2 regions of the Variovorax sp. FW305-3-2-15-B-LB1 genome follow, and region 2 is predicted to be linked to the other one. Evidence: riboswitches for the same ligand, from Rfam matches in the RefSeq annotation. Region 2 holds a riboswitch; the other holds the start of a gene.
The links. Region 2 has a riboswitch for S-adenosylhomocysteine ahead of metH (methionine synthase). Riboswitches for the same ligand answer to the same signal wherever they lie in the genome.
Positions count from the first base shown of each region.

Region 1: it holds a riboswitch for S-adenosylhomocysteine, as region 2 does, so the genes downstream of both, ahcY (adenosylhomocysteinase) here and metH (methionine synthase) in region 2, are expected to answer to the same signal.

Region 1 is NZ_JBYSZY010000067.1:1,335-15,917, reverse strand. It holds gene AC3WQR_RS27850 (ABC transporter ATP-binding protein) at 4-999, shown strand; gene AC3WQR_RS27845 (ABC transporter permease) at 1,068-1,850, shown strand; gene AC3WQR_RS27840 (hypothetical protein) at 1,972-3,126, shown strand; gene AC3WQR_RS27835 (DNA methyltransferase) at 3,123-4,163, shown strand; gene AC3WQR_RS27830 (ABC transporter permease) at 4,360-5,163, shown strand; gene AC3WQR_RS27825 (peptide chain release factor 3) at 5,164-6,792, opposite strand; gene AC3WQR_RS27820 (hypothetical protein) at 6,824-7,357, opposite strand; gene AC3WQR_RS27815 (GNAT family N-acetyltransferase) at 7,372-7,965, opposite strand; gene AC3WQR_RS27810 (alpha/beta fold hydrolase) at 7,991-9,064, opposite strand; gene AC3WQR_RS27805 (hypothetical protein) at 9,061-9,504, opposite strand; gene AC3WQR_RS27800 (alpha/beta fold hydrolase) at 9,550-10,479, opposite strand; gene phaP (TIGR01841 family phasin) at 10,502-10,999, opposite strand; S-adenosyl-L-homocysteine riboswitch at 11,251-11,319, shown strand; gene ahcY (adenosylhomocysteinase) at 11,385-12,824, shown strand; gene AC3WQR_RS27785 (TlyA family RNA methyltransferase) at 12,830-13,663, shown strand; gene metF (methylenetetrahydrofolate reductase [NAD(P)H]) at 13,674-14,498, shown strand; gene AC3WQR_RS27775 (septal ring lytic transglycosylase RlpA family protein) at 14,552-14,583, shown strand, end outside.
Region 2 is NZ_JBYSZY010000016.1:105,012-119,594, forward strand. It holds gene AC3WQR_RS12970 (amino acid synthesis family protein) at 1-444, opposite strand, end outside; gene AC3WQR_RS12975 (amino acid synthesis family protein) at 483-1,124, opposite strand; gene AC3WQR_RS12980 (UPF0280 family protein) at 1,146-2,048, opposite strand; gene AC3WQR_RS12985 (hypothetical protein) at 2,053-3,672, opposite strand; gene AC3WQR_RS12990 (ferredoxin--NADP reductase) at 3,992-4,765, shown strand; gene AC3WQR_RS12995 (TetR/AcrR family transcriptional regulator) at 4,792-5,559, shown strand; gene AC3WQR_RS13000 (amidohydrolase family protein) at 5,514-6,713, shown strand; gene AC3WQR_RS13005 (GtrA family protein) at 6,742-7,155, opposite strand; gene AC3WQR_RS13010 (glycosyltransferase family 2 protein) at 7,166-8,155, opposite strand; gene AC3WQR_RS13015 (ArnT family glycosyltransferase) at 8,152-9,909, opposite strand; gene metH (methionine synthase) at 10,010-12,772, opposite strand; S-adenosyl-L-homocysteine riboswitch at 12,795-12,870, opposite strand; gene AC3WQR_RS13025 (esterase/lipase family protein) at 13,003-14,058, shown strand; gene AC3WQR_RS13030 (lipase secretion chaperone) at 14,070-14,583, shown strand, end outside.

The sequences.
Region 1 (14,583 bases), on a different contig from region 2:
ACCATGCCCCACATCCTCGTCGACAACCTCCGCAAGACCTACCGGGTGTCCGAGCGCGACCCCGGCCTGCGCGGTGCGCTGCGCGGCCTGCTGCAGCGCCGCCACCGCACGGTGGAGGCGCTGTCGGGCGTGTCGTTCGCGCTGGAGCGCGGCGAGCTGCTGGGCTTCATCGGGCCCAACGGCGCGGGCAAGTCGACCACCATCAAGATCCTCTCGGGCATCCTGCGGCCCGACGGCGGGCGCGTGGAAGTCGACGGCCGCGACCCCTTTGCCGACCGCGAGCGGCACGTGGCGCGCATCGGCGTGGTCTTCGGCCAGCGCACGCAGCTGTGGTGGGACCTGCCCGTGGGCGACGGCTTCGACCTGCTGCGCGACATCTACCGCGTCGATCCGCAGCGCTACCGCCGCACGCGCGACGAGCTGGTCGCGCTGCTGCACCTGGAGCGCGTGCTCGACCAGCCGGTGCGCCAGCTGTCGCTGGGCCAGCGCATGCGCGCGGAGATCGCGGCGGCGCTGCTGCACGAGCCCGACATCCTGTTCCTCGACGAGCCGACCATCGGCCTCGACGCGCCTTCGAAGCTCGCCGTGCGCGACTTCGTGCGCCGCGCCAACCGCGAGCGCGGCACCACCGTGCTGCTGACCACGCACGACATGCACGACATCGAGGCCCTGGCCCAGCGCGTGATCGTCATCGGCCACGGCCGCGTGCTGGCCGACAGCCCGGTCGAGGCGCTGCGCGCGCAGGTGATGGCCGAGCGCCGGCTGGTGGTCGACTTTGCACAAGATGCCACGCTGCCCGCGCAGGTCGACGGCGCCACCGTGCATTCGCGCGACGGCCAGACGCTGGTGCTCGACTTGGACCCCAAGCAGACCCCCGCGCCCGCGCTCATCGCGCGCATTGCCGGCGCGCACGCCGTGGAAGACATCCGCCTCGAAGGCCTCGCGATCGAAGCCGTGATCGCGCGCTTCTACGCCATGCACGGAGCGGCCGAGGCGTGAAGCCGGCCCTGGGCCCGCGCGACCTCGCCCGGCCGTATGTCGCGGCGTTCGTCTCACGCTTTTTGCAGATGCTGCAGTACCGCACGGCGGCGCTCGCGGGCTTTGCCACGCAGTGCTGGTGGGGCGGCATCAAGGTGATGGTGTTCGCCGCGTTCTACAGCGGCAGCGCCATCGCGGGCGCGGCCTCGTCGATGTCGCTGGCCCAGGCCATCACCTACACCTGGCTCGCGCAGGGCCTGCTGGTGCTGATGCCCTGGCTCGGCGACCCCGAAGTGGCGCAGGCCGCGCGCACCGGTGCGGTCGCCTACGACCGGCTGCGCCCGGTGGACGCCTACGCGCTGTGGTTCGCGCGCACCGCAGGCTGGATCGCGGCACGCCTGCTGCCGCGCGTGGCACTGATGGCGGCCTTCGCGGCGGTCGCATTGCCGCTGGTGGGGCTGGGCGACTGGGCCTGGCAATTGCCCGCGAACGCGGTGGCCGGCGCGGCGTTCCTGCTGTCGGTGGGGCTGGGCCTGTTGCTCTCGACCGCGATGGTGATGCTGCTCAACGTGGCGACCACGGCGGCGCTCAACGAACGCGGCATCCAGGCGGTGGCGACGCCCGTGGTCATCGTGTTCTCGGGCAACCTGCTGCCGCTGGCGCTGCTGCCGGACGCCTGGCAGACCGCGCTGCTGGTGCAGCCGCTGGCGGGGCTGTTCGACATTCCGGCGCGGCTGTACTTCGGGCACCTGAGCGGCTGGCATGCGCTGGCCGCGCTGGGGCTGCAGTGCTTCTGGATCGTCGCGCTGGTCGCGTTCGGGCGGATGGCGATGGGGCGCACGATGCGCAGTCTGCAGGTGCAAGGTGGCTAGGGTGACGGGCGCGCGCAGGGAGCCACTCCCGCCCTCGGAGGCAGCGCTGTCGTATGGTGGCGGGTGCGACAACCCCACCCCTGCCATGCGTCCCGTCATTCCCGTTGAAGCCGATACGCCGGTGTCCCTCGTTGCGCGGACCGTGACCTGCGCGATCGACCAGATCGCCGTGGCCGATCTGCCGCGCAGCGCGAGTTCCCCGCTCTTCGAACGCCTTCACCGCTCCGTGCGCGAGGTGACCCTTCGCACGCCGCCTTCGAACGAGGCCACGCGCTGGCACACGCACACGATCGGCGGCGTCGCGCGGCGCCTTGCGCAGCCCCTCACGTTCACGCCATACGCCTCCGTGAAGCCCTGTTCGGCACGTTGCGGCTTCTGCTCGGAAAACCTGCGCAAGACCGACGGCGGAACCTCGGCATCCCGGCTGCGTCCGGCGCCCGACTACTTCGACGGCCTGTCCCGCGCGCTGCGCGCCTTGCGCGGCGTGCCGCTGTCGTGGTCGCTCTCGGGCCTGGAAACGAGCGACGACGCCGACTGGATGCTCCGGCTGCTGCACACGCTGGCCGCGGGCGAAAGCGAAGGCCCGGTGGTCGAGGACCGTGTGCTCTATACCAACGGCGCAGGCTTTGCCGGCCCGCAGGGCGAGGTGCTGCGGCGCGCGCTGCAACGTTTCGGAATGAGCTGGCTGGAGCTGTCCCGCCACCACCACGACGGCGCGGTCAACCAGGCCATCATGCGGTTCCGGCCCGAGGTGGCCATCGGCGACCCCGTCGTGTTCGAGCGCACCGCGCGCCAGCTCGCCGATGCGGTGGCGCTGCGGCTCGTGTGCATCCTCCAGCGCGGCGGCGTCGCGCAGCCGACCGACGTGGCCGCGTACCTCGCGTGGGCACGGCAATGCGGCGCCGGCACCGTCGTCTTCCGGGAGTTCTCGCGGCTCGACGACGGCTATCGCGACAACGCCACCGCGCGCTATCTGCGCACGCAGCGGGTCTCGATGGACGCGCTGCTGACGGCCTGCCTCGACGACCCCGACATCTCGCGCGGGTGGACCCTCGAAAGCCTCACCGAGGGTTACTACTTCTGGAACCTGCGCCTGCGCACCGACAGCGGCCTGACGGTCGTCTTCGAAAGCGCCGACTACGGCGCCATGCACGCGCGCCACGCGACCGGCGATGTCTACAAGCTCGTCTACTTTGCCGACGGACAGCTCTGCGCCGGCTGGGAGCCGGGGCACGACGTGCTGCTCGACACGCGCACCGCGAAGGCCTGCCCATGACCAGTCACAGCTGGCTGATGCTCGACCATGAATCGCCGCGCTACCGGCTGCCGGACGACCTGCGCGCGCAGGACCCGATGGGCGGGCGCGATTGCGGATGGCTCGAGCAGATGCTGCCCTTCGTGCGCCGGTTCTCGCAACCGGGCGACACGGTGTTCGATCCGTTCGCCGGTTTCGGCACGACGCTGCTCGCGGCGCGCCTCGAGCAGCGCCAGGCCTTGGGTTGCGAAGTCGATGCAGGCCGCATCGACCTCATCCGCGAGCGGCTGGTGCGCCACGGCCTCGCCCACGGCACGACGCTCCTGCACGCCTCGTGCGATGCGCTCGAAGACGCCGCGCTCCCGCCCTTCGACCTGTGCCTGACGAACGTGCCCTACTTCGGTTGCCGCTGGGCCGGTGCGCAGGCAACCTCCCAGCTTTACGACAGCCCGAGCTACGCGCAGCACCTCGATGGCCTGCGCAACGTCTTCCACCGCGTGCGCGCCGGATTGCGCGAGGGCGGTGCCTGCATCGCGATGGTGGAGAACCTCCGGATCGGCGATCGCGTGCTGCCGCTGGCCTTCGATCTCGCGCGCATCCTGGGTTCGCTCTTCACGATGGAGGAGGAGCGCGTGCTGGTCTATCCGCACGACGCGGAAGACAGCGACACCGATGCCCGCACCGACCGGCGCCACGAACACGCGCTGGTTTTTCGCAAGCAGCGCGAGCGCATCGACCTGCCGGCCACGGCCGCGCTGCTCGATGCCATGCGCGCCGCAGGACACGCCTTCACGCTGTTCGGCAGCTTCGCGCGCTGGCAGCAGGACCCACAGGGCCCGCCGCCCGCAGACACCGACATCCGCGTCGACGCCGACCCGCAGCGCCTGGACACCCTGCTGCGATGGCTGCGCGGGCAGGGCTTCTCGGTGACGAGCTGGGGCGACCCGGTCACCGTACCCCTTCACCTCGACAGCTACCGCGACCGCTTCTATTTCCGCGCCGATCGCATCGATGCCCGCGGCGCATTGATCAGGCTCGACATCTGCTACGAGCAATGAGTGGCATGACGCAATTCGCACAGCGGTGGATCGACCGGCACCACGACCGCGCTCGGTGTGCGCAGGACACTGGGTGCTTCCCGCAGCGAAATCAAGGAGGAGGGCGAAGCCCGGGGGGCATTCGCGGAGGGAAGTACCCGGTGGCCTGTGCACGCGCCCTGAACCACGGCGAGACAAGCCGAGAGGGCCATTGAAGATGGGCGCCCTCCCTCTCTTCTTCCGCCTCATGGCCGCCTCCATCAGCGGCCAGGCCAGGTACCCCGCGTCCGCCTTGCTGTTGACCCTGGGCCAGTTCCTCGGAACAGGCATCGAGGTCGTCGCCGTCTGGGCGCTGTTCCATCGCTTCGGCGAGGTGCAGGGCTGGGGCATCGGCGAGGTCGCGCTGTTCTACGGCCTCGTGAACTGCATGTTCGCCCTCGCCGACGCGCTGGGCCGCGGCTTCGACGTGCTGGGCACCGAGTTCCTGCGCACCGGCACCTTCGACCGATTGCTGCTGCGCCCACGTCCGCTCGCGTTGCAGCTCATGGGCCACGACGTGCGCATCAGCCGCCTCGGCCGCCTGCTGCAGGGCCTGCTCGTGCTGGCCTTCGCGACCGTGCAGGCCGACATCGTATGGACCCCCAGCGCCGTGACCGTCGCGCTGTTCGCCCTGGCCGGTGGCATCGCGCTGTTCCTCGGCATCCTCGTGCTGCAGGGCACGCTGTCGTTCTGGACCGTCGAGAGCCTGGAGATCGCCAACGTGCTCACCTACGGCGGCGTGCAGGCGGCGCAGTACCCGCTGGCGCTCTATGCGCAGTGGTTCCGCCGCGTGCTGACCTTCATCGTGCCGCTGGCCTGCGTGGCGTACTACCCGGTGCTGGCGATCCTGGGCAAGCCCGATCCGCTGGGCGCACCGGCCTGGGTGGGGTGGGTGTCGCCGCTCGCGGGCTTCGTGTTCCTCGCGGCGGCGTTCGGTGCGTGGCGCCTCGGGCTGCGCCACTACACCTCGTCGGGCAGCTGATCAGCCGGCGCTCTGCAGCGCCAAGCCCGCGTGCTCGCGCAGCGGATGGAAGTGGATCTTCGGAAAACGCTCCTGCGCCAGCCGCACGTCGTACGGCGAGGTGCACAAAAAGGCCAGCGTGTCGGCCGCGTCCTTGGCCATGCGCACCGGGTAGGCGTGGACGAACTCGCGCAGCTCGGCCGGGGTGTCGGCCGTGATCCAGCGCGCGCCCGTGTACTGGCAGCCTTCGAGGCGCACGTCGGCGTCGTACTCGGCCTTCAGGCGGTGCTGCACCACTTCGAACTGCAGCTGGCCGACCGCGCCCAGCAGCATCGGGCCGCCGACCTCGGGGCGGAAGACCTGGATCGCGCCTTCCTCGCCCAGCTGGGCCAGGCCCTGCTGCAGCTGCTTGGTGCGCAGCGGGTTCTTCAGGATGACGGTCATGAACAGCTCGGGCGCGAAGAAGGGCAGTCCGGTGAACTGCAGGTTCGCGCCGTCGGTGATGGTGTCGCCCAGCTGCACGCCGCCGTGCGTGGTGAAGCCCACGATGTCGCCGGCGTAGGCCTCTTCCACCGCCTCGCGGCGCTGGCTCATGAAGGTCACGACGCTGGTGGGGCGCAGCTCCTTCGCGGTGCGCTGCACCTTCAGCTTCATGCCCGGCGTGTACTTGCCCGAGGCCATGCGCACGAAGGCGATGCGGTCGCGGTGGTTGGCGTCCATGTTGGCCTGCACCTTGAAGACCACGCCCGCGAAGTCCTTGTCCTCGGGCTGGATCTCTTTCACCACCGGCTGGCGGTTGACCAGCGTGGTGCTGGTCCGCGACTGCGGCGAGGGCGCCAGGTCGACCAGCGCGTCGAGCACTTCCATCACGCCGAAGTTGTTCACGCCCGAGCCGAAGAACACCGGCGTCTGCTTGCCGGCCAGGAAGGCCTCGCGGTCCCAGGTGGGGGAGGCGCCGGTGGCCAGTTCCATGCTTTCCATGGCGTGCTCGAAGTCGGCACCGAAGCGCTTGACCAGCGTTTCGCGGTCCGACAGCGGAATGGTCTCGAAGTCGTGCGGCAGCCGCTCGCTGCCCGACTCGAACACCGTCATCGCCTGCGTGCGCAGGTTCATGATGCCGCGGAAGCTCTTGCCCTGGCCCACGGGCCAGGTCATGGGCACGCAGGGCATGCCGAGTTCGCGCTCCACTTCGTCCAGGATGTCCAGGGGCTCGCGCACTTCACGGTCCATCTTGTTGACGAAGGTGATGATGGGCGTGTCGCGCTGGCGGCAGACCTCGATCAGCCGGCGCGTCTGCGCTTCCACGCCGTTGGCGGCGTCGATCACCATCAGCGCCGAGTCGACGGCGGTGAGCACGCGGTAGGTGTCTTCCGAGAAGTCCTTGTGGCCGGGCGTGTCGAGCAGGTTGATCACGTGCTCGCGGTACACCATCTGCATCACCGACGAGGCCACCGAGATGCCGCGCTGCTTCTCGATTTCCATCCAGTCGGAGGTGGCGTGGCGCGAGGCCTTGCGGGCCTTCACCGAGCCGGCGATCTGGATCGCGCCCGAGAACAGCAGCAGTTTTTCGGTCAGCGTGGTCTTGCCGGCGTCAGGGTGGGAAATGATCGCGAAGGTGCGACGGCGGCGGGTTTCGGCGAGAAAAGACAAGGTGGGCAATCTGCAGGGGAATCCCCCGATTTTAGGAGGCCGTGCCGGAACGGGACGGCGCGCCCGGGCCGACCGGCGGATTCGAGCTGGTTTCCTTGCTTTGTCCGGCGAAGCGGATGCCGTTGAAAGTGTGGGTGCAGCAAGGGCAGGTCGGTGTCATGTGTTCGGGACCCAGCGCGGGATTCACCACGCGCAACTTGCCTTCGGCATCGACAAACAACCCGCTGTAGTAGCTGGCGTCGCCAATCCTGACGACGTCCTTTTTTTCGTCTTCGCGCAGGGCTACCAGCCAGAAGATCGGTTCGGAACGGTCGAGCCGAGCCACGGCTTCGCTGTGGACTTGGTCCCAGTCGGCACCGACCTTGGACAAGAGAAACCGGCACAGGGGCGTGTAGTCGAGTCCGCGCAAGTGCTTTCCGTGCATGGCGCGTCGCGTCTCTTCGGAACGTTCGTTGTTTTTCGTGTTCCGCTCATGCCGGTAGTCGCCGCCGAAATCGTGATGCACGTTTCGGGCCTTGGTGTTGACCTTGCGATAGAGCGGCTTCTTCGACGCGTGCGGGTTCATCCCCGCTTTATGCCCTAAAACGCCTCGGTCACCCCATACGCCCGCATCTGCGCCTCGACCTGCGCCGCGTCCTGGCTCAGCACCACGAGGTCGTGCGCCTTGCCCTCGCGGTCCTTCACGTGGCGCGTGAGCAGGGCCTCGGGCCGGAAGCCCAGGGCCTGGAAGACGGCGATGGCGCCGCGCTGGTCGACGGTCATCTGGGCGACGATCTTTTCCTGCCCGTGGGCGAAGGCCAGCGCGCAGCCCTCCTGCGCCAGCTGCTGGCCCAGGCCGCCGCCGCGCAGCGCGGGCGACACCAGCACGCGCAGCTCGGCCACGTGGCCCGACCACGAGTGCGGGTCGCGGATGACGGCGGCGCAGCCCAGCACGGCGCCGTCGCGCACGGCGAGCACGCTGTCGATGTCGCCGCGCTCGATGGCGCGGACCCAGGCGGCCATCACCTTGGGCTCGGTGATGTCGCGCGGCAGAAAGAGCAGGTCGTGCGCCGGCAGCGCCTGCGCGAAGGCCAGCACGGCGGGGGCGTCGGCGCCGGTCATCAGGCGCAGGGCGATGTCGCCGTCCGCGTGGGAAACGGTGCGCGGGTAGGTGCGGGAAGAAGATGCGGTCATGAGCGTAGGGGGAAGGTTGTGTTCGTCAGGTGGAGCGCACGCCCAGCCATTCGTCGAGCTTGGGCCACAGCCGCCGCACGGCGTTGGTGCCGGCCGCCAGGCTCACGTGGCCGCCCTTGAGCACCACCTCTTCCTTGTCGGTGGAGCCGATGCCGGCGATCAGCGGCTGCCCCGCCTCGTAGGGCACGATGTGGTCGTGCTGCGCCAGCGCGTGCAGCACCGGCACGGTGATGTTCTTCAGCAGCACGGGGCGCCCGCCGAGCACCAGCTCGCCCTTGTGCAGCTTGTTGTCCCACATGAGCTCCTTCACGGTCTGGCGGAAATACTCGCCGGCCAGCGGCAGCATCTCGGCGCCCCAGCGGTCGAACATGCGGTACGACTTGACGAACTCGTCGTTGGCCATGTTGTCCCACAGCTGCACCAGCCCGGCGCCGCGCCCCGCGGGGCGCAGCATGTCGAAGGAGGCGAACAGCATCTCGGGCGGCACGTTGCCCACGGTGTCGATCAGGCGGTCGACGTCGAAGTAACGCCGGTCGGACCACGCATGAAAGAGCTTCATGCGGCTGAAGTCGATCGGCGTGGTGAAGAGCGCCAGGTTCTTCATCGGCCCGCCGGGGTGTAGGGCCGCGTACAGCGTGGAGAGCACGCCGCCCATGCAGTAGCCGGCGATGGTCACGTCGTCCTCGCCCGAGTCTTCCTGCACGCGGCGGATCGAGTCGGGAATGAAGTCGAGCACGTAGTCCTCGATGCGCAGGCGCTTCTCGTCGGGGCGCGGCGCGTTCCAGTCCATCACGTAGACGTCGTAGCCCTTGAGCAGCAGGTACTCGACCATGCTCTGGCCCGGCGCGAGGTCGAAGATGTAGGCGCGGTTGGTGGTGGCCATCACCATGAGCACCGGCACGCGGTAGATCTCGTCGACCATCGGGCGGTAGTGGTACAGGCTCAGCGTGCCGCGCCGGTGGATCTCGTCCTTGGGTGTGAGGCCGACGGCGGGCGCGGTCGAGGTCAGGAAGTCCAGCCCCTTGATGTTGCGCTGGATCGTGCGCTCGATCTCGCCGCGGATGTCGGGCAGCTGGAAGGTGTCGGGCGGCGCGCTCATGGGCGGCGCTTTCCGGCGGGGCGTTTCTTGGCGGCGGCGGCCTTGGCGGCCGGTGCAGGCGCTGCCGCCGCCGCGGGCGGCTGCTTGGTGCGGCGCGGCCGGGGCGGCGCAGCAGCTGCATCGGCGGTCCGCGCGGCAGGCCCGGCCCCGCCTTCCAGCGCGCGGCGGATGCCCGCCAGGTGGTCGTCGATGCGGTGCAGCTGCTCGCCCAGCGCCTGCAGGTCGGCGCGCGTGGGCAGGTTCAGCAGCGTGAGGTAGCGCGCCATCAGGTCGCCCACCGCCTTCTGCGCGGTGAGCGAGGCGTTCATGCCGCCGTGCATGCCCTGGCGGAACGGGTCCGAGGCCATGGCTTCGTTGGCGAATTCGTTGGTGCTTTTTTCCCACTGGGCCGTGAGCTCGCGCCACAGGGCCATGGGATCGAGGGACGGAAATTGGCTCATGAAAAACACCTCCGTCTGGGTTCGTTGTCGTGTCTCTTTTTTTCTTCAGTGATCGTCGCGCCGCGCCGCCCGTGCGGTGTGCGCGGCGATGGCTTCGATGATCTGCGGCCACATCGCGATCGGCAGCGCATGGCCCATGCGCGGAATGCGCAGCAGCGTAGCGCCGGGAATGGCCTCGGCCACGTCGATGCCGCAGGCCACGGGCACCAGCGGGTCGACGTCGCCGTGGATCACCAGCGTAGGCACCTGCACCGCGCGCAGCGCCGGCTTGCGGTTGCCCGACGCGAACACGGCTGCCAGCTGGCGCGCCACGCCGCCTGGGTTGAGGCCGCGCAGAAATGCGAGCTGCGCACGTTCGGCGTCGCGCGCCTCGTCGAGCGGAAAGGCGTCGGGGCCGCGCAGCACGCGCCACAGCTTGGCGTGGTGCGGCAGGTAGGCCTCGAAGCTGGTCGGCGCGGGCGCGAACAGCACCGCCAGCGCCTCGGGCGTGGGCGGCGGCAGGGCCGGGTCGCCGGTGCTCGACATGATGCTGGTGAGCGAGCGCATCCGCCCCGGATGGTGGATGGCCATCTCCTGCCCGATGGCGCCGCCCATCGACGCGCCCACGACGTGGGCGCGCGCGATGCCCAGTGCGTCGAGCAGGCCGGCGCAGTCGTCGGCCATGTCGCGCAGCGTGTAGGGCACCTGCAGCGGGCGCCCGGCCATGGCCTGCAGCATCAGCGCCTGGATGTCGGGCACGCCGGCGTGCGGCAGGTGGGTGGAGTGGCCGATGTCGCGGTTGTCGAAGCGGATCACATGGTGGCCGCCGGCCTGCGCCAGGCCGGCGCAGAACGCGTCGTCCCACGCGACCATCTGGGCGCCGAGGCCCATGACCAGCAACAGCGGCGGCGCCTCGGGGTCGCCGAAGCTGTCCCAGGCCAGTTCGATGCCGTTGGCGCGGGTGCGCCGTTCGGTGCGGGGCGCGACGGCGGTCATGCGGGCCTTTCTTTTCTTCTTGTTACTTGCGCTGCAGCAGCTTCGTGACCTCGTCCACGTTGGCCTGGATGCGCTGGCGCACCACGTCGAAGGCGTCGGCCTGCGACTTGGCGGCCAGGGTGGCCAGTTCCTTGATGTCGTCGACGGCGCGCTGGAACGATTGGCGGCCCAGCTCGTCGAGCTTGGCGAGGTTTTCCTTCGGGTCCTTGCCCGGCATCGCCTTGGCGGCGGTCTGCCATTCGGCGATGGCCGTCTTGATCATTTCGGTCTGTCGCTGCACCACGGTCTGCAGGCCCTGGTAGGACTTTTCGTTGGCCTGCATCAGCGCCTGCAGGTCCTTGCGGCCGCTGTCGAGCAGCTTGCCGGCGCCGCCGGTCAGGTTCAGGTTCTGCAGGCGCTCGGCCATGCCCTTGAGGTTCTTCATCGGATCGAGCATGTCCGCGGCGGACGGCGCCGCCTGCTTCGCGCCGGCGCTGCTGGCGGTGGTTTTTTTCGCGGCGGCTTTCTTGGCAGTGGCCATGGTGCGGAATCTCCTGTGTCGGGTGATGAAAACAATCGAACGGGTGGATGCAGGCAGCGGCCGGGCGGCCGGGGCCCGCCGCCACGATACGCCGGGCCGGCGCGGCTCAGGGCGCTCCAAGCGCGGATTTGCCTGCGGAGTTTCCCGGGGTGGCCCGCGCCGCACGGCCCGGCCTGGCGGGCGCCCGCGCTTTCCGTGATGTGGGATGCCCCGGTCGATTGGCGGGCCGGGCGGCCGCGACTACAATCCGGCGCTCCGAGGAGCGTTGCAGCGCCGTCAGGCGTGAGGCTCGGACCACATCGCAACCACGCTCACCCGCTGTTCTCGCGGTGAGTCTTTCTTCCCCGTACGCAGTGGCATCTTTCAAACCAGTTTTGGAGTTCACATGAGCGCTGTACTCAAGCCCACCCCCGTCTCGACCGCCGACCAGGCGATTGCCGACCTGTCCCTTGCCGCCTGGGGCCGCAAGGAAATCAAGATCGCCGAAACCGAGATGCCCGGCCTGATGGCCATCCGTGAAGAGTTCTCGAAGGGCCAGGCCCTGAAGGGCGCGCGCATCACGGGCTCGCTGCACATGACCATCCAGACGGCCGTGCTGATCGAGACGCTGCAAGCCCTGGGCGCCGAAGTGCGCTGGGCCTCGTGCAACATCTTCTCGACGCAGGACCACGCCGCCGCCGCCATCGCCGCCGCCGGCACGCCGGTGTTCGCCATCAAGGGCGAGTCGCTGAAGGACTACTGGGACTACACCCACGCCATCTTCGACTTCGGCCCCAAGGGCTCGAAGGGCGAAGGCCCGAACATGATCCTGGACGACGGCGGCGACGCCACGCTGCTCATGCACCTGGGCCAGCGCGCTGAAAAAGACCTGGGCGTGCTCGCCAACCCGACCAGCGAAGAAGAACGCATTCTGTACGCCGCCATCAAGGCCAAGCTGGCCGTGGACGACACCTGGTACACCCGCAAGTCGGCCGAGATCATCGGCGTGACCGAAGAGACCACCACCGGCGTGCACCGCCTGAACGAGATGAGCGCCAAGGGCACGCTGCTGTTCCGCGCCATCAACGTGAACGACTCGGTCACCAAGAGCAAGTTCGACAACCTCTACGGCTGCCGCGAATCGCTGGTCGACGGCATCAAGCGCGCGACCGACGTGATGATCGCCGGCAAGGTGGCCTGCGTGGCCGGCTACGGCGACGTGGGCAAGGGCTCGGCCCAGGCCCTGCGTGCACTGTCGGCCCAGGTGTGGGTGACTGAAATCGATCCGATCAACGCCCTGCAGGCCGCCATGGAAGGCTACAAGGTCGTGACCATGGAGTACGCCGCCGACAAGGCCGACATCTTCGTGACCACCACCGGCAACCGCGACGTGATCCGCCACGAGCACATGGCCGCCATGAAGGATCAGGCCATCGTCTGCAACATCGGCCACTTCGACAACGAGATCGACGTCGCGTCGATCGAGAAGTACGAGTGGGAAGAGATCAAGCCGCAGGTGGACCACATCACCTTCCCCGATGGCAAGAAGATCATCCTGCTGGCCAAGGGCCGCCTCGTGAACCTGGGCTGCGGCACGGGCCACCCGAGCTTCGTGATGTCGTCGTCGTTCGCGAACCAGACCATCGCCCAGATCGAGCTGTTCACCAAGCCCGACGCCTACCAGGCCGGCAAGGTCTACGTGCTGCCCAAGCACCTGGACGAGAAGGTCGCGCGCCTGCACCTGAAGAAGGTCGGCGCCATGCTCACCGAGCTGACCGACTCCCAGGCCGCCTACATCGGCGTGAGCAAGAACGGCCCTTACAAGCCGGACACCTACCGCTATTGATCCGCGTGCGCGCCGATCAACTGTTGGTGGAGCGCGGCCTGGCCGCGTCGCGTTCGCAAGCGGTCCGGCTCATCGCCGGCGGCATGCGCTGGCGCGACGCGGGCACGGGCGACGCGTGGCGCAACGTCGCCAAGAACAAGGATGAAGTGCCCGAGTCGGCCGAGCTCGAGCTCGCCGACGCCGCCGAGGCACGCTACGTGTCGCGCGGCGGCCTCAAGCTCGAAGGTGCGCTGAAGACCAGCGGCGTGGACCCGACCGGCAAGCTCTGCCTGGACGTCGGCCAGTCGACCGGCGGCTTCACCGATTGCCTGCTGCAGCACGGCGCCGCCAAGGTGGTGGGCGTCGACGTCGGTCACGGGCAGCTGCATGCGCGCATGCGCGAGGACGAGCGCGTGGTCGCCATCGAAGGCGTCAATGCGCGGGCGCTGTCGCCGGCCGATCTGCAGGTGGACGATGGCGAGGACGACGAGGTGGGCGAGGCGCTCGAAGTTGCCGAAGCCCCGGCCGAGCCGCGCTTCGACCTCATCGTCGGCGACCTGTCCTTCATCTCGCTCACGCTGGTGCTGCCGGCCGTGGTGCAGTTCCTGGCCGACGACGGCCAGTTGCTGATGCTGGTCAAGCCGCAGTTCGAGCTGCAGCCCGGCCAGGTCGGCAAGGGCGGCATCGTGCGCGACGAGGCGATGTACGCTGTGGTCGAGAAGCGCCTGCACGACGCCTGCGCGGCGCTCGAGCTGAAGGTGCTGCGCTGGTTCGACAGCCCGATCGCCGGGGGCGACGGCAACCGCGAGTTTTTCATTCACGCCGTTCGTGCTGCTGCCAAGGCGGGCGACGGTTCCTAAGGAGACGCAGGTGCGCCTTCCGCTGAGTTTCGAATTCTTCCCGACCAAGACGCCCGAAGGCGCGGTCAAGCTGCGCGCCGTGCGCCAGCAGCTCTATGTGCGCAAGCCGCAGTTCTGCTCGGTCACTTACGGCGCGGGCGGCTCCACGCACCAGGGCACTTTCGGTGCGGTGCAGGAGATCCTGGCCGAGGGCGTGGACGCCGCCAGCCACTTCTCGTGCATCGGCGCCACGCGCGCGACCGTGCGCGAGCAGCTGGCCGAGCTGAAGGCCATGGGCGTGAAGCGCCTGGTCGCGCTGCGTGGCGACCTGCCCAGCGGCTACGGCATCGGCGGCGAGTTCCAGTACGCGAGCGACCTCGTCGCCTTCATCCGCGAGGAGACCGGCCGCGACTTCCACATCGAGGTGGCCTGCTACCCCGAGATCCATCCGCAGGCGCGCTCGCCCGAAGCCGACCTGCAGGCCTTCGCGACCAAGGTGAAGGCGGGGGCCGACTCGGCCATCACGCAGTATTTCTTCAGCCCCGAGGCCTACTTCCGCTTTGTCGACGACGCGCGCAAGCTGGGGCTCGACACGCCCATCGTGCCGGGCATCATGCCCATCACGAGCTCGACGCAGCTCATGCGCTTCTCGGACGCCTGCGGCGCCGAGATTCCGCGCTGGATCCGCCTGCGGCTGCAGGGCTTCGGCGACGACACGGCCTCCATCAAGGCCTTCGGCCTGGACGTGGTGACCGACCTGTGCGCGCGCCTGCAAGCGGGCGGCGCACCCGCGATCCACTTCTACACGATGAACCAGTCGGCGGCCACGCTGGCGATTCTGGAGCGCCTGGATTGAGAGGGCTGCGCGCGGTCGCCGTCGCGGTCTCCTGCGTGCTCGCAGGGTGCACCATGCCGCCTGCCACGCAGGAGAAAGACGCGGA
Region 2 (14,583 bases):
GTCGAAGTGGCTGCGCACGAAGGCGGCGTCCTTGTGGCCCAGCGGCACGTCGATGGCGGTGCCCAGCGTGCCCTGCTTCTTGGCCGAGGGCACGAGCGCCGCGCCCTTCTCGACCGCCACGCGCAGCGGCGCGCCCAGCTTGGGATGCAGGATGGCGGCGGCATGCTCCAGCTCGCCGCGCTCGCCGACGATGGCGGCCTTGCCGTAGCTCTGCGCCTGGCCGGGTTCGATGCCCAGCGCCTTCACGGCCTTCTGGCCCAGCAGCGCGCCGAGCTCTTCGCCGATGGCGATGAGTTCGTCGAGGTTCTCGCTGTAGCGGCCGGCGTAGGGGTTCTCGATCACGGCGATGGCGACGGCGCGGCGCGTGGGCGGCGTCACGTCCTGGCCCATTTCCTTGCGGGTTTCATCGACCTGGATGACGAGCTTGCGGATGTTGGCGGTCATGTCTGTATGTTCCTTGTCTTGTCTCTTGTCTTGTGCGGTCAGCGCAGGCCGTCCCACTTGCTGATGTCCTTGGCGAGCAGGCCGCCGACGCGCGCATGCACACGGTAGCCGGTGCTCATCGCGAGGATGAAGACGATCTCGTCGGCCATCGGCGCGCCGGGCACGCGCACCTCGATGGCGTCGAACTGGCCGCGCACGTAGCTGGCGTTGATGTTGGTGAGCGGCACGTCGAGCGCGGCGCCGGGGGGGCCGACCTTCTTGGTCGAGGGCACGATCGACAGCGCGTTGCCGGGCTGGCCGGTTTTCTCTTCGGCCTTGCCCGCGGTGTAGGCGGCGCGGCTGCCCTTCCAGCCGAGCAGCTCGCGCATCGCGTAGCCGCCGGGCACGTGCCACAGCGCGCCGTGCTCCAGCTCGCCGTCGGCGCCGACGATGGCGCCCTTGCCGTAGGTGGCGATCTGCTCGAGCGGCACGTCCATGGCGGCGTGCAGCTGGTGCGCCATGTCGACGCCCACGGGGTCGAGCAGCGCCATCATCGGCAGGATGTCGGGCTCGTAGCGGCCCGCGAAAGGATTGGTCAGCACCGCGCCGATGGCACCGCGCACCAGCGGCGTTTCGGCACGCGGGCCGAACTCGTGGTGGATGTGCTCGACATGGGTGAAGACGCGACGGATTTCGATCATGAAAAAGAACCTTGCTTTTCGTTAAGCAAATACTGAACCAACTGCTTCGGGCAGCGCGATGTCCAGCGACTTCGAGCATAAGGGTTCCACCCGCCGCCACTGCCCCTGGCAAACGAGCAGAACGGCCCACACGAGCCCCCTTTTCTGCAGCGCGCGGGCGCACGCCGCGCCCGCATCGAGTGCATGGTGCACCTGCGCGGGCGCCAGCGGCGGCACGTCGACGGTGACGAGGGTGTCGCCGAGGTCGCTGTCGTCCTTGCAGGCGCTGGCGGGCAGGCGCTGGATGGCGGCGTCGGCCACGTCGACGGCGTTGGCGATCACGGTGGCAGCGGCGTCGGCCTGCGCCGCGGTGGCGGCCAACACCGTCACGCTGTCGGCGATGCCCAGCGAGAAACTGCGCCCGCGCCAGCCGCTGGTGGCGACGCCGCGCACCGGCTGGTCGGCGTGCAGCTCGAACTGGCCGTCGGTGGTCAGCATGCCGCTGTCGCGCCAGTCGAAGCGCGCGAGGTCGGCGAACAAGCCCACGCGCGCCGTGTGGCCGGGCGCGAGGTGCAGTGCGATGTCGCCGCCGTTGTTGATCCACGCGCGCTCGATGCCGGGCCGGTCGTAGAAGGCGATGAGTTCCTGCGCCACGCTGCCGGCCACGGCCGCCATCGGCGTGAGGAACAGCGGTGAGAAGGCATCGCAGGCGTCCCACATGCGCCGCGCGACGACGCCGCGCGGGCGCTGGCGTGCCGCCACGGGCAGGCGCAGCTGCGGCAGCTCGCGCACGAGTTCGTCGAGCACATGACCGAAGCGCGCCCAGGCCGCGTCGTGCGCGGCGGCGACGGCGTACGGGTCGCCGTGCGCTTCGGCCACGATGTCGATCGGGCCGTGGTTGAAATGCCAGCGGCCCGCGTCGAGCGCCGTGCGTTGGGCGGACATGGTGTCAGCCCAGCATCGGGGCATGGCCCAGGGGCCACGGATTGGCATCGTCGATGACGAGCCATTGGCGCGCCAGCGGTGCGCCGTCTTCCTGCCACGCGCCGCGCGCGAGCGCCTGCTCGAGCGGGAAGATGTGTTCGACGTGCCCGCCGAGCGCCTCGTAGTCGTCGCGCCGCATGCTGAATTCGATGGGCGCGACGATGGCCGGCGTGGGCACGGTGCCGAAGCTGTTGTCGGGCATGCGCATGACGTCGGCCATCACGGTGATGCCGCCGCCGGGCCACACATAGGCCGGCGCGCCGCCGCAGGTGACGTTGACCAGCGCGCGCTTGATGGCGCGCGTGAGCAGCACCGGGTTCTCGGTGACGCCCGCGCGCAGGCTGCCGCCGGCGCCGCCGAGGAACAGCACGGTGCACAGCGAGGGCTCGCAGTTCTCGCCGATGCGATCGACGATGCGGCGCACCTCGGGCGGCATGGGCTGCTCGATCGGCTTCAGGGCCTCGTCGAGCACGTACCACTGCGCGTGCTCGCCGGTGGTGGAGGTCATGAGCAGGCGCAGGCCGGGGCGGGCCACGCCCTCCTCCCAGCCCTCGATGATCGCCAGCGGGTCGGCGATGTCGGTGCCGCCCCAGCCGTTGCCGGGGTTCGCGACCTGAAAGTAGCGCCCCGGCGTCGACTTGCGCCCCAGCATCTGGATGCCCGAGGGCGTCATGTCGAGGCAGCGGCCGGCCTGGTGCTCGGTGAGCACGCCGGTGATGTGGTCGTCGACCACCACCACCTCGTCGGCCACGCCGGCGAACTGGCGCGCGAAGATGCCCACGGCGGCCGAGCCGCAGCCCACGCGCATGCGCTGCTCTTCCACGCCGTTGACGATGGGCGCCTTGCCGGCCTGGATGACGAGGCTGGCGCCGCCGTCGATGGTGCATTCGACCGCCTGCTTGTTGCCCAGCAGCTGCATGAGCTCGGCCGTCATGCGACCCTCTTTCTTGCTGCCGCCCGTGAGGTGGTGCACGCCGCCCAGCGACAGCATCTGCGAGCCGTACTCGGCCGTGGTGACATGGCCCACGACCTCGCCCTTGTAGCGCACGTTGGCCTGCTCGGCGCCCAGGAAGCGGTCGGTGTCGATCTTCACCTTGAAGCTGCAGTAGCTGAAGATGCCTTCGGTGACGACGGTGACCATGTCGACGCCCTGGGCTTTCGAAGCCACGATGAAGGGCGCGGGCTTGTAGTCGGGGTAGGTGGTGGACGAGCCCACGCCGGTGACGAAGACCTCGTCGGCGTGCAGCAGGTCGCCGTTCCAGTCGGGCGCAGCATGGGCCTCGGCCGCGTCGGCGCCGGGCCGGTCGAAGGGCACGAGCGCCGGCTGTTCGCTGGCAAGCGTGCGGCGCAACAGCACCACCGGGTCGACGCGCACCAGCACGCCCTGGCGGTTGGCGTAGCGGTCGCAGGCGCCGGTGCGGCCGTCGGAGATCTGGCACAGCACCGGGCAGGCGTTGCACTCGACCTTGGCGGTGCTCATCTTCTCGTTGCGCGGCGGCGCCTTGCCGAAGGCGGCGCCCCCGGCCTGCGCGACCAGGGGCATGTCGATGCCGGGCAATCCGTCTGTCTTGGTGTGTTCAGTCATCGGGGCGATCTCGTGGTGTGGTGCTGTCGGAGCGGGTCTTCAGACTCCGGAGGTTTGCAACAAACGTGCCGTGCAGGTGCTTGTGCGGCGGCTTTCGTTTGTGTAGCATCCCCTACACTTTCATGTTGCGTTCACTACATCAAAGGTCAATGTAGCAAACAGGCCCGATGCTTGCAATGGTGTTTTCTCGCGGTGTTCATCGGGGTTTTTCCGACCAACGACAATGGAGGGTTGCTAGCCGGCCGATGGCGGACGCCCCAAAGGCGTGCATTTCGGCTCAGCCACCCTTTTCTGTCTTCAACCAACACTTGAGTTCTGTATGAGTGCATTCAGCGAAGAACGCGTCCTGAGCGTCCACCACTGGACCGACCGCCTGTTCACCTTCACCACCACGCGCGACCCGGCGCTGCGCTTCTCGAACGGTCATTTCACGATGATCGGCCTGAAGGTCAACAACAAGCCCCTGCTGCGCGCCTACAGCATCGTGAGTCCGAACTACGAGGAGCACCTGGAGTTCCTGAGCATCAAGGTGGAAGACGGCCCGCTCACCTCGAAGCTGCAGCACATCCAGGTGGGCGACACCGTGATCGTGGGCCGCAAGCCCACCGGCACGCTGCTCATCGACTACACGCTGCCGGCCAAGCGCCTGTACCTGTTCGGCACGGGCACCGGCCTGGCGCCGTTCATGAGCATCATCCGCGACCCCGACACGTACGAGAAGTTCGAGCAGGTCATCCTGGTGCACGGCGTGCGCCAGGTCGACGAGCTGGCGTACCACGACCTCGTGACCGACCACCTGCCCAAGCACGAGATCCTGGGCGAGATGATCGCCAAGCAGCTGCTGTACTACCCCACGGTCACGCGCGAGGAGTTCCGCAACCAGGGCCGCGTCACCGACCTGATCGAGAGCAACAAGCTCACCGACGACCTGGGCCTGCCCCCGCTGAACGTCGAGGAAGACCGCGTGATGCTGTGCGGCAGCCCCGGCCTGCTGGTCGACCTGAAGCACATCCTGGAAAAGCGCGGCTTCAAGGAAGGCAACACCTCGACGCCGGGCGACTTCGTCGTCGAACGCGCCTTCGCCGAGAAGTAAGCAATAGAAGAGGCGCTGCGCGCACGATGGCCGACTCCCGCTCCGTCAGCAAGCCCAAGCCCCAGCGCCGCACCGGCGTGCGCGAGGCCGCGGCCCAGGCCACGCGCGACAGCATCCTCAAGGCGGCGACCAAGGTGTTCGCCAAGTACGGCTACGACGGCGGCAGCGTGGAGAAGATCTCCAAGGCCGCCAAGTCGTACGACCGGATGATCTACTACTACTTCGGCAGCAAAGAGGGCCTGTTCATCGCGGTGCTCGAGGGCATCTACCAGCGCATGGACGATGCCGAAGCCGCCATTGCGCTCGATGCCTCGCGGCCCGTGGAAGCGCTCACCGAAGTCATCCGCTTCGTGCTCGGCTACTACCGCAAGAACCCCGAGTTCGTCACGCTGCTGAACACCGAGAACCTGCACAAGGGCCGGCACATCTCGAAGTCGCTGCGGGCGCGCGAGTACTCGTCGCGGGCGGTGGCCATCATTTCGGAAATCCTTGCCAGCGGCGCGGCCCAGGGCCTGTTCCGCACCGACCTCGTGGCGCGCGACATCTACCTGCTGATCGCGTCCACCGGCTATTTCTACACCTCGAACCGGCACACGCTCACGGCCTTCCTCGGCGAGCCGCTGGAGTCGCCGGAAGCCGTCGCGCACTGGGAAGATTTCGTGATCGAGACCCTGCTGCGCACCGTGCGCGCGGACGAGGTATCGGACAACCGCACCCCTTCCCCACCCCACGACGAGGACACAACGAAATGGCAGAAATCGCAGCCGGCGCAAAGTCGGGCAAGGTCGTCATAAAGAACATCGGGCTGCTGCTCTCGGGCGACATCGACAAGCCCATCCTCGACGCCGACACCCTGGTGGTGAACGACGGCCTGATCGTGGCGGTCGGCAAGGAGAAAGACTGCGACCTCGAAGGCGCCGTCACCGTCATCGACGCGAAGAAGACCTGCGTCGCACCCGGCCTCATCGACAGCCACGTGCACCCGGTGTTCGGCGACTGGACGCCGCGCCAGGGCCAGATCGGCTGGATCGACTCCACCATGCACGGCGGCGTGACCACCATGATTTCCGCCGGCGAGGTGCACCTGCCCGGCCGCCCGAAGGACATCGTCGGCCTGAAGGCGCTGGCCATCACCGCGCAGCGCGCCTTCGACAACTTCCGCCCCGGCGGCGTGAAGGTGCTCGCCGGTGCGCCGGTCATCGAAAAGGGCATGGTCGAGAGCGACTTCAAGGAACTCGCCGAGGCCGGCGTGGGCCTCTTGGGCGAAGTGGGCCTGGGCTCGGTGAAGGCCGGCTACGAGGCCAAGGAGATGGTGGCCTGGGCGCGCAAGTACGGCATCCAGAGCACGATCCACACGGGCGGCCCGTCGATCCCCGGCTCGGGCCTGATCGACAAGGACGTGGTGCTCGAAGCCGACGCCGACATCATCGGCCACATCAACGGCGGCCACACCTCGCTGCCCGAGGCGCATGTGTGCGAGCTGTGCGAGAAGAGCTCGCGCGCCATCGAGATCGTGCACAACGGCAACGAGAAGGTCGCCATCGCGGCGGCGAAGGCCGCGCTCGAACTGAAGTGCCCGCACCGCGTGATCCTGGGCACCGACGGGCCCGCGGGTTCGGGCGTGCAGCCGCTGGGCATCCTGCGCATGGTGGCGATGCTGTCGTCGATCGCGAACATCCCGGCCGAGCTGGTGTTCTGCTTCGCCACGGGCAACACGGCGAAGATCCGCAAGCTCAACTGCGGGCTGATCGAAGTGGGCCGCGATGCCGACTTCGTGTTCATGGACCGCGCGCAGCATTCGCCCGCGCCGGGCCTGCTCGAAAGCGTGCAGCTGGGCGACATCCCGGGCGTGGGCATGGTGATGATCGACGGCCTCGTGCGCTGCGGCCGCAGCCGCAACACGCCGCCGGCCACCGAGATCCCGGTGGTGGTGTCGGGCGGGCACTGAGCGCGCTTGAACGCGCCCGGCGGCGGCCTCAGCCGCCGCTGCGGTGCGAGCGGAAGACCAGGTAGCGCGCCGAGAGAAAGTTGGCGCCCAGGCCCGCGATGCTGCCCAGCGCCACGCCGAGCGCGGCGGCCCAGCGGCCTTCCACCCAGTGCAGCGTGAGCACGTAGGTGCCGTAGTTCAGCACGGCGCCGGCCAGCATGGTCGTGAGGTAGCCCAGGTATTCGCGCCAGACCGAACGCCCCGTGGCGGCGCCGGCCGCGCTCGCCGCGAAGGTGTAGCGGCGGTTGTAGAGCCAGGTGGTGGTGGCGGCGGCCAGGAACGACACGACGCGCGCGCCGTACCACCCCAGGAGCGGCGCCAGCAGGTAGAGCACCGTCACGTCCACCACGAAGCCGATCACGCCGGCCACGGCGAACGAGAGGAACTCGCGCCCGATCTTCATCGCGCCGCCGTCAGTGCGCGCGCAGGCTCTTGCGCAAGCTCTCGCGCACGCAGGGCTGCGCCAGGTAGCGCAGCCGCTTGGCCTCCTGCCGGCCGAGCGTGACGGTGTGCATCACCACGCCGCAGACGAAGGACAGCAGCGCCGCCAGCATCGCGCCGGTGGCGAGCACCGCCGTGGGCAGCCGCGGCACCAGGCCGGTGTGGGCGTAGGTCATGAACAGCGGCAGGGCCAGCGCGAGCGCAGCGATCGCGAGCACGGCCGCGACGATCGAGAAGAACTGCAGCGGCCGCTCGCTGACGAACAGCTTGCCGATGGTCTTCAGGATGCGCCAGCCGTCGCGGTAGGTCGACAGCTTGCTGTGCGAGCCTTCGGGGCGCGTGCTATAGGCGGTCGCTTCCTCGGCGTAGGGCATGCGCAGCTCGAGCGCGTGCACGGTCAGCTCGGTCTCGATCTCGAAGCCCTGCGACAGGGCCGGGAACGACTTGGCGTAGCGGCGCGAGAACACGCGGTAGCCCGAGAGCATGTCGGTGAGGCCGCCGCCGAAGAGCTGCGCCACGGTGCCCGTGAGCAGCCAGTTGCCGAAGCGGTGGCCGGCGCGGTAGGTGAGCGCGTCCTGGCCGTCGTCCACGCGGCTGCCGACCACCATGTCGAGATTGCCCTCGACCAGCCGCGCGATGAGGCGCGGCGCGGCGGTGGTGTCGTAGGTGGCGTCGCCGTCAACCATCACGTAGATGTCGGCCTCGACGTCGGCGAACATGCGCCGCACCACGTTGCCCTTGCCGCGTGCGGCCACGTGCGTGACGATCGCGCCGGCCGCGCGGGCCACGGCGGCCGTGTCGTCGGTGGAGTTGTTGTCGAAGACGTGGATCTCGGCGCCGGGCAGGGCCGCGCGAAAGCCCTCGATCACCTGGGTGATGGCCAGGGCCTCGTTGAAGCAGGGAATGACGGCGGCAATGCGCGGCATGGCGGACACGGGGGCGGGTCGGTGGTCGGTCGTCATGGAGCGGTCGTCGGAAGGAGTCGGTAGGCGCGGCTGCCGTCTTGGTCGTGCAGCAGGCCATAGTACTGGTCGAAGCCGGGCCGCACGCTGAGCACTTTCACCATCTCGGGCGACATGACGACGGTGGTGAAGCCCTCGGCCGCCAGCTTGCGCGCCGTGTCGCCGGGCGGCATCAGCAGGTAGTCGCGGTAGCGCCAGCGCCCCAGCGTGTCGCCCCAGATCGGGTTGGGGCCGTAGTAGATCGCCTCGTTCAGCGCGATCTGGTAGACGCGGCCGGTCACGTTGCGGCGCACGTAGTCCATCACGCCGTAGCCCGGCACGTGCTTGCGCAGGAAGGCCTCGCGCGCCTCGGGCGTGAGCGAGATCATCGACACCTTGGTGGCCGTCTGGCCCACCGACACGGCGGCCAGCACGGCCAGCAGCAGCACCACGACCCAGTCGCCAATGCCGGCGCCACTGCGCGGGCCGTCTGCAGCGACCGCCGCGGGCGCTGCGCGCAGGCGGCGCACGCCCGCCGCGATCCAGCCGAACAGCACCTGCCAGCCCACGGCCGCCGTCATCGCGAGCAGCGGGAACGAGGCCATGAGGTAGCGCGGGTAGCGCGAGGTCACGACCCACACGGCCACCGAGTACAGGCAGAACCAGCCCGCCGCGCGCACGGCGGCGGAGCGCTTCCACCACACGCTGAAGGGCGCGAGGAACACCGACCAGATCAGCGCGTTGGGCATCTCGGCGTGGTCGCGCACGTCGGCCACCTGCTGCACGTAGTCGGCCGGCACCCATTCGGTGAAGCCGAACACGCGCGCGCCGATCGGATTGAAGGGGTCGCCCGTCATGATCGCGTTGCGTGCGTACCAGTAGATGCACGGGATCAGGAAGCACAGCAGCGCGGGCGCCCAGGCCCGCCACACGCGACGCTCGTGGCGCACCACGAACACCGCCACCAGCGGCAGGAAGATCAGCGCCTGGTACTTGGAGCCCGCCGCCACGCCGAGGCAGAACGCCGCCAGGCAGAGCCAGCGCGAGCCGTCGCGCAGCGGCTCGGATTCGCGCCACCACCACAGCGCCACGCAGGCGGTCAGCACGAACAGCGCCACGCCCATGTCGATCAGCGCGTTGGCGTAGTCGCCCATGCCCAGCCAGATGGCCGCGCCGATGCAGGCGGTGAGCCGGTTGGCATGCAGGATGCCCAGGCGGAAGATCATCAGCACCGACAGCGCGCCCGCCAGGGCGTTGAGGAAGTGCGGCAGCACGTCGTCGCCCACCTGCAGCGCGGCGGCGTACAGCAGGTTGTAGTTGTACGGGAACCAGGGGTAGCGCAGCCAGTCGTGGATGCCCAGCGTGCCCTGCTGCGCCACGAGGCGTGCATACGGCAGGTGGTACATCAGCTCGTCGAAGGCGGCCGGCGGCGCGAGCGGCGCCACCAGCGCGGGCAGCGCGACCAGCGCCAGCGCGATGGCGGCGATGCGTTCGAAGCGGGTCCACGGCGCAGTGGGGGGCGCGGCCGCGCGCAATGCGCGGATGTCGGCGCGCCAGCCGCGCCACTGCCACGCGGCGGCCACGACACCCGCGCCGATCAGGCCCAGCGTGGCCTCGCGGCGGAAGAGCCCGAAGATGGCCAGCGCCTGGAAGGCACAGATGTAAAGGCCGACGCCGAGCGCGGCCGACATGGCCGCCTCGAGCCAGGCGTCGCGGCGCGAGGGCGGGCGCAAGCGCGCGAGCACCGCGCGGCCGGCACCCCAGCAGGCAATCACGAAGATCGCGAACTGGGCGTAGTGCGCGGCGGCAAAGATCAGCTTCTGAATATCAACTCCCGTGGCCGGTCACTCCGGTCGCGCCGACCGGCCGGCAGGTTCAAAGGTTCGGCGCCAGCAGGCGCTCGAGCTCCGCTTCGCTCGTGCGGCGCCGCGCGGCCTGGTCCTGCAACTGGTCGTGCCCGATCTTGCCGACGTTGAAGTACGTCGCATCGGGGTGCCCGAGGTAGAAGCCGCTCACGCTGGCGGCGGGCATCATAGCGAGGCTCTCCGTCAGGGTCATGCCAATGTCCGCGCAGTTCAGAAGGTCGAACATCGGGCCCTTCACGCTGTGGTCGGGGCAGGCCGGGTAGCCGGGCGCGGGGCGGATGCCGCGGTACTTCTCGGCAATCATGTCGTCGTTGCTCAGGCCCTCGTGGGGCGCGTAGCCCCACAGGTCGGTGCGCACGCGGTGGTGCATGGCTTCGGCAAAGGCCTCGGCCAGCCGGTCGGCCAGGGCCTTGAGCATGATGGCCGAGTAGTCGTCGAGGTCGTCCATGAAGAACTTCTCTTTCTTCTCGACACCCAGGCCGGCCGTGACGGCGAACACGCCGACGTAGTCCTTCACGCCGCTGTCCTTGGGCGCGACGAAGTCGGCCAGGCAGCGGCTGGGGCGCATCACGCCGTCGATCATCTGCTTCTCGGTCTGCTGGCGCATGCCGTACCAGGTGAGTGCGACTTCGCTGCGCGTCTCGTCGGTGTACAGCTCGATGTCGTCGTCGTTCACGGTGTTGGCGGGCCAGAAGCCGACCACGCCGCTGGCGCTGAGCCAGCGCCCTTCGATGAGGCGCTTGAGCATGCGCTGGCCGTCGGCGTACACGCGCACGGCCTCGGTGCCGACGATCTCGTCCTTCAGGATGGCGGGGAACGGGCCGGCCAGGTCCCAGGTCTGGAAGAACGGGCCCCAGTCGATGTACTTGGCCAGCTCGGTGAGGTCGAAGTTCTTGAACACGCGCCGGCCGATGAACTTGGGCACCGTGGGCACGAAGTTCGCGAAGTCGACGGGCGTCTTGTTGGCGCGCGCCTTGGCCAGCGGCCACATCGGCACCTGCTTCTTGTTGGCGTGCTGCGTGCGCACCTTCTCGTAGTCGGCGTTGATCTCGTCGATGTACGCGGTGGCCTGGTCGGAGAGCAGGCTCTGCGCCACGCTCACGCTGCGCGAGGCATCGGGCACGTAGACCACGGGGCCTTCGTAGTGCGGCGCTATCTTCACGGCCGTGTGCACGCGGCTGGTGGTGGCGCCGCCGATGAGCAGCGGGATCTTCTTGATGCGGAAGTGGTCGTCCTTCTGCATCTCGCCGGCCACGTACTGCATCTCTTCGAGGCTGGGCGTGATGAGGCCCGACAGGCCCACGATGTCCGCGCCCTCGACCTTGGCCTTCGCCAGAATTTCGTGGCACGGGACCATCACGCCCATGTTCACCACTTCGAAGTTGTTGCACTGGAGCACGACGGTGACGATGTTCTTGCCGATGTCGTGCACGTCGCCCTTCACGGTGGCGATGATGATCTTGCCCTTGGTGCGCACGTCGCGGCCCGCGGCCTCGTCCTGGCGCTTTTCTTCCTCGATGTACGGAATGAGGTGGGCCACGGCCGACTTCATCACGCGCGCCGACTTCACCACCTGCGGCAGGAACATCTTGCCCTGGCCGAACAGGTCGCCCACGATGTTCATGCCGTCCATCAGCGGGCCTTCGATCACGTGCAGCGGACGCCCGCCCTTGGCGAGGATCTGCTGGTAGGCCTCTTCGGTGTCCTCGACGATGAAGTCGGTGATGCCGTGCACCATCGCGTGCGACAGGCGCTGGTTGACGTGCACCGGGTGCTCGGGCGTGCCGCGCCATTCGAGCTTCTTGCTGTCGTCCTTGGCGCCGCTCTTGGCGGTCTCGGCCACTTCGACCAGGCGTTCCCCGGCGTCGGAGCGGCGGTTGAGCACCACGTCTTCCACGCGCTCGCGCAGCGTGGGTTCCAGGTCGTCGTACACGCCGACCATGCCGGCGTTGACGATGCCCATGTCCATGCCCGCCTGGATCGCGTGGTACAGGAACACGGTGTGGATGGCCTCGCGCACCGGGTCGTTGCCGCGGAAGCTGAAGCTCACGTTGCTCACGCCGCCCGACACCTTGGCGCCGGGCAGGTTCTGCTTGATCCAGCGCACGGCGTTGATGAAGTCGACGGCGTAGTTGTCGTGCTCCTCGATGCCGGTAGCGATGGCGAAGATGTTCGGGTCGAAGATGATGTCTTCGGGCGGAAAGCCCACCTCGTCGACCAGCACGCGGTAGGCGCGCTCGCAGATCTCGATCTTGCGTGCGTAGGTGTCGGCCTGGCCCTTCTCGTCGAAGGCCATGACCACAGCGGCGGCGCCGTAGCGCTTGACCAGCTTGGCCTCGTGCTTGAACTTGTCGACGCCCTCCTTCATGGAGATCGAGTTGACGATGCCCTTGCCCTGGATGCAGCGCAGGCCGGCCTCGATGACCTCCCACTTGGAGCTGTCGACCATCACCGGCACGCGCGCGATGTCGGGCTCGCTGGCGATGAGGTTCAGGAAACGCACCATGGCGGCCTTGCTGTCGAGCATGGCCTCGTCCATGTTGATGTCGATCACCTGCGCGCCGTTCTCCACCTGCTGGCGCGCGACGGCCAGGGCGTCCTCGAACTGGCCGTTCAGGATCATGCGCGCGAAGGCCTTGGAGCCGGTGACGTTGGTGCGCTCGCCGATGTTGACGAACAGCGAGCCTTCGCCGATGGCGACCGGCTCGAGGCCGGACAGCTTCATGGGAGGGGGAGCGACGGGAGCGGAAACGGATGCGGGAATCTGGGACATGGCCTCACCTGCGGAAGAGTCGGACAGGCGAGCGTCGTTGTCGCCCCAAGCCTGACGATTCGCCTCTGTGGCGAACCGCTGCAACGCTCCTTGGGAAGTCGCGCATTTTAGGTCGATTCGATTGCGCCCTGGGAAAACCCCAGTTTTCATTCCTGCACGTGTCAACAGAATGCGCCCACCGTTTCTGAACGAACGTTCGTGTTTTTAACCAAACGTAAGGGAGTTCGCCGATGGCCAGGAAGTGGAATGTCCGGTTGCAGCATGCAGCCACCCCGATGCGCGCCGTGGCCTTGAGCTGCTGCCTCCTGGCCGCCGCGGCCCTCGCGGTTCATGCGCCACCGGCGCGTGCCGCCGCCGGCGACAGCGCCACGCGCGTCGAGGCCCGCGTCACCTCCGACACGGCGAAGACGAAGTACCCGATCGTGCTGGTCCACGGCCTGCTGGGCTTCGACAACCTGCTGGGCGTCGACTACTTCTACGACATCCCCGGCAGGCTGGCCGCGGCGGGCGCCAAGGTGTACGTGGCGCAGGTGTCGGGCACCAACACCTCCGAGATCCGCGGCGAGCAGCTGCTGCAGGAGCTCAAGACCATCCGCGCGCTGGAGCAGAACCCCACGCTCAAGTTCAACCTCATCGGCCATTCGCAGGGCTCGCCCACGGTGCGCTACGTGGCGGCGGTGGCGCCCGACATGGTGGCCTCGGTCACGTCGGTGGGCGGCGCCAACGGCGGCTCGAAGGTGGCCGACCTGCTGGCCAAGCTGCCCGAAGGCGGCATCGGCCAGACCCTGGTGGTGAAGGCCGTCGGCCTGCTGACGGGGCTGATCGGCTTTCTCTCGGGCAAGGACCCGAGCCAGCTGCCCGAGGTGCCGCTGAACGCGCTGGCCTCGCTGACCACGGCGGGCGGCGCGGCCTTCGACGCCAAGTTCCCGCAGGGGCGCCCCGCGCCGGGCTCGTCGTGCGACGTGAAGAGCGGTGCGGCCGTGGCCAACGGCGTGCGCTACTACTCGTGGTCGGGCGTGTCGACCAGCTTCAACCTGTTCGACCCGAGCGACACGGCGCTGTCGACGCTGGGCAGCCTGTTCTTCTTCGGCGAGCCCAACGACGGCCTGCTCGCGGTCTGCACCACGCGCCTGGGCACCCACCTGGGCGACTACCGCCAGAACCACCTGGACGAGGTGAACCAGGCCTTCGGCAACACCTACGGCAGCCAGTTCCCGTACTACGAGAAGAAGCCGCCGGAGCTGTTCAGGGAACAGGCCGCGCGACTCAAGAGCGCGGGGCTCTGAGGACGCTGCGCATGCGCGGTGTGGCCTTGACCGTCGGCGCGGTCGCGCTGGTGGCCGCGGGGACCGGCTGGCTGGCGCTCGGCCCCGGGGCGGTCGATGCGCCGCAGGCCGCCGCGCCCCGCACCACGGCGGCGGTCGCGGTGCCCACCGCGCCTCGTCCGGAGCAGTCCACCGCCGCGGCCCCCGACGCCCTGCTCACCAGCGACCTCATCACCCTCTTCGACCAGGTGCTCGCCGAAGCGCAGGCCGACAGCAAGGCCACGCTGATGGCCCGCGCACCCGCCCTGCTCGCCCAGCGCCTGCGCGAGGACTGGCGCGTGCGCGCGCTGGGCCTGCTGGAGCGCTACGTCGACATGCAGGAGGCCCTGCGCACCCTGCAGCCGCCCGCGCCGGGCGACCCGGCCTTTCTGCGGCGCAGCCTGGAGGCGCGCGAGGCGGTGCGCCGTCAGTTCTTCGCGCCCGAGGAAATCGAAGGCCTGTTCGGCGACCAGATCCGGCAGGACAGGTTCATGGCCGAGAAGATGG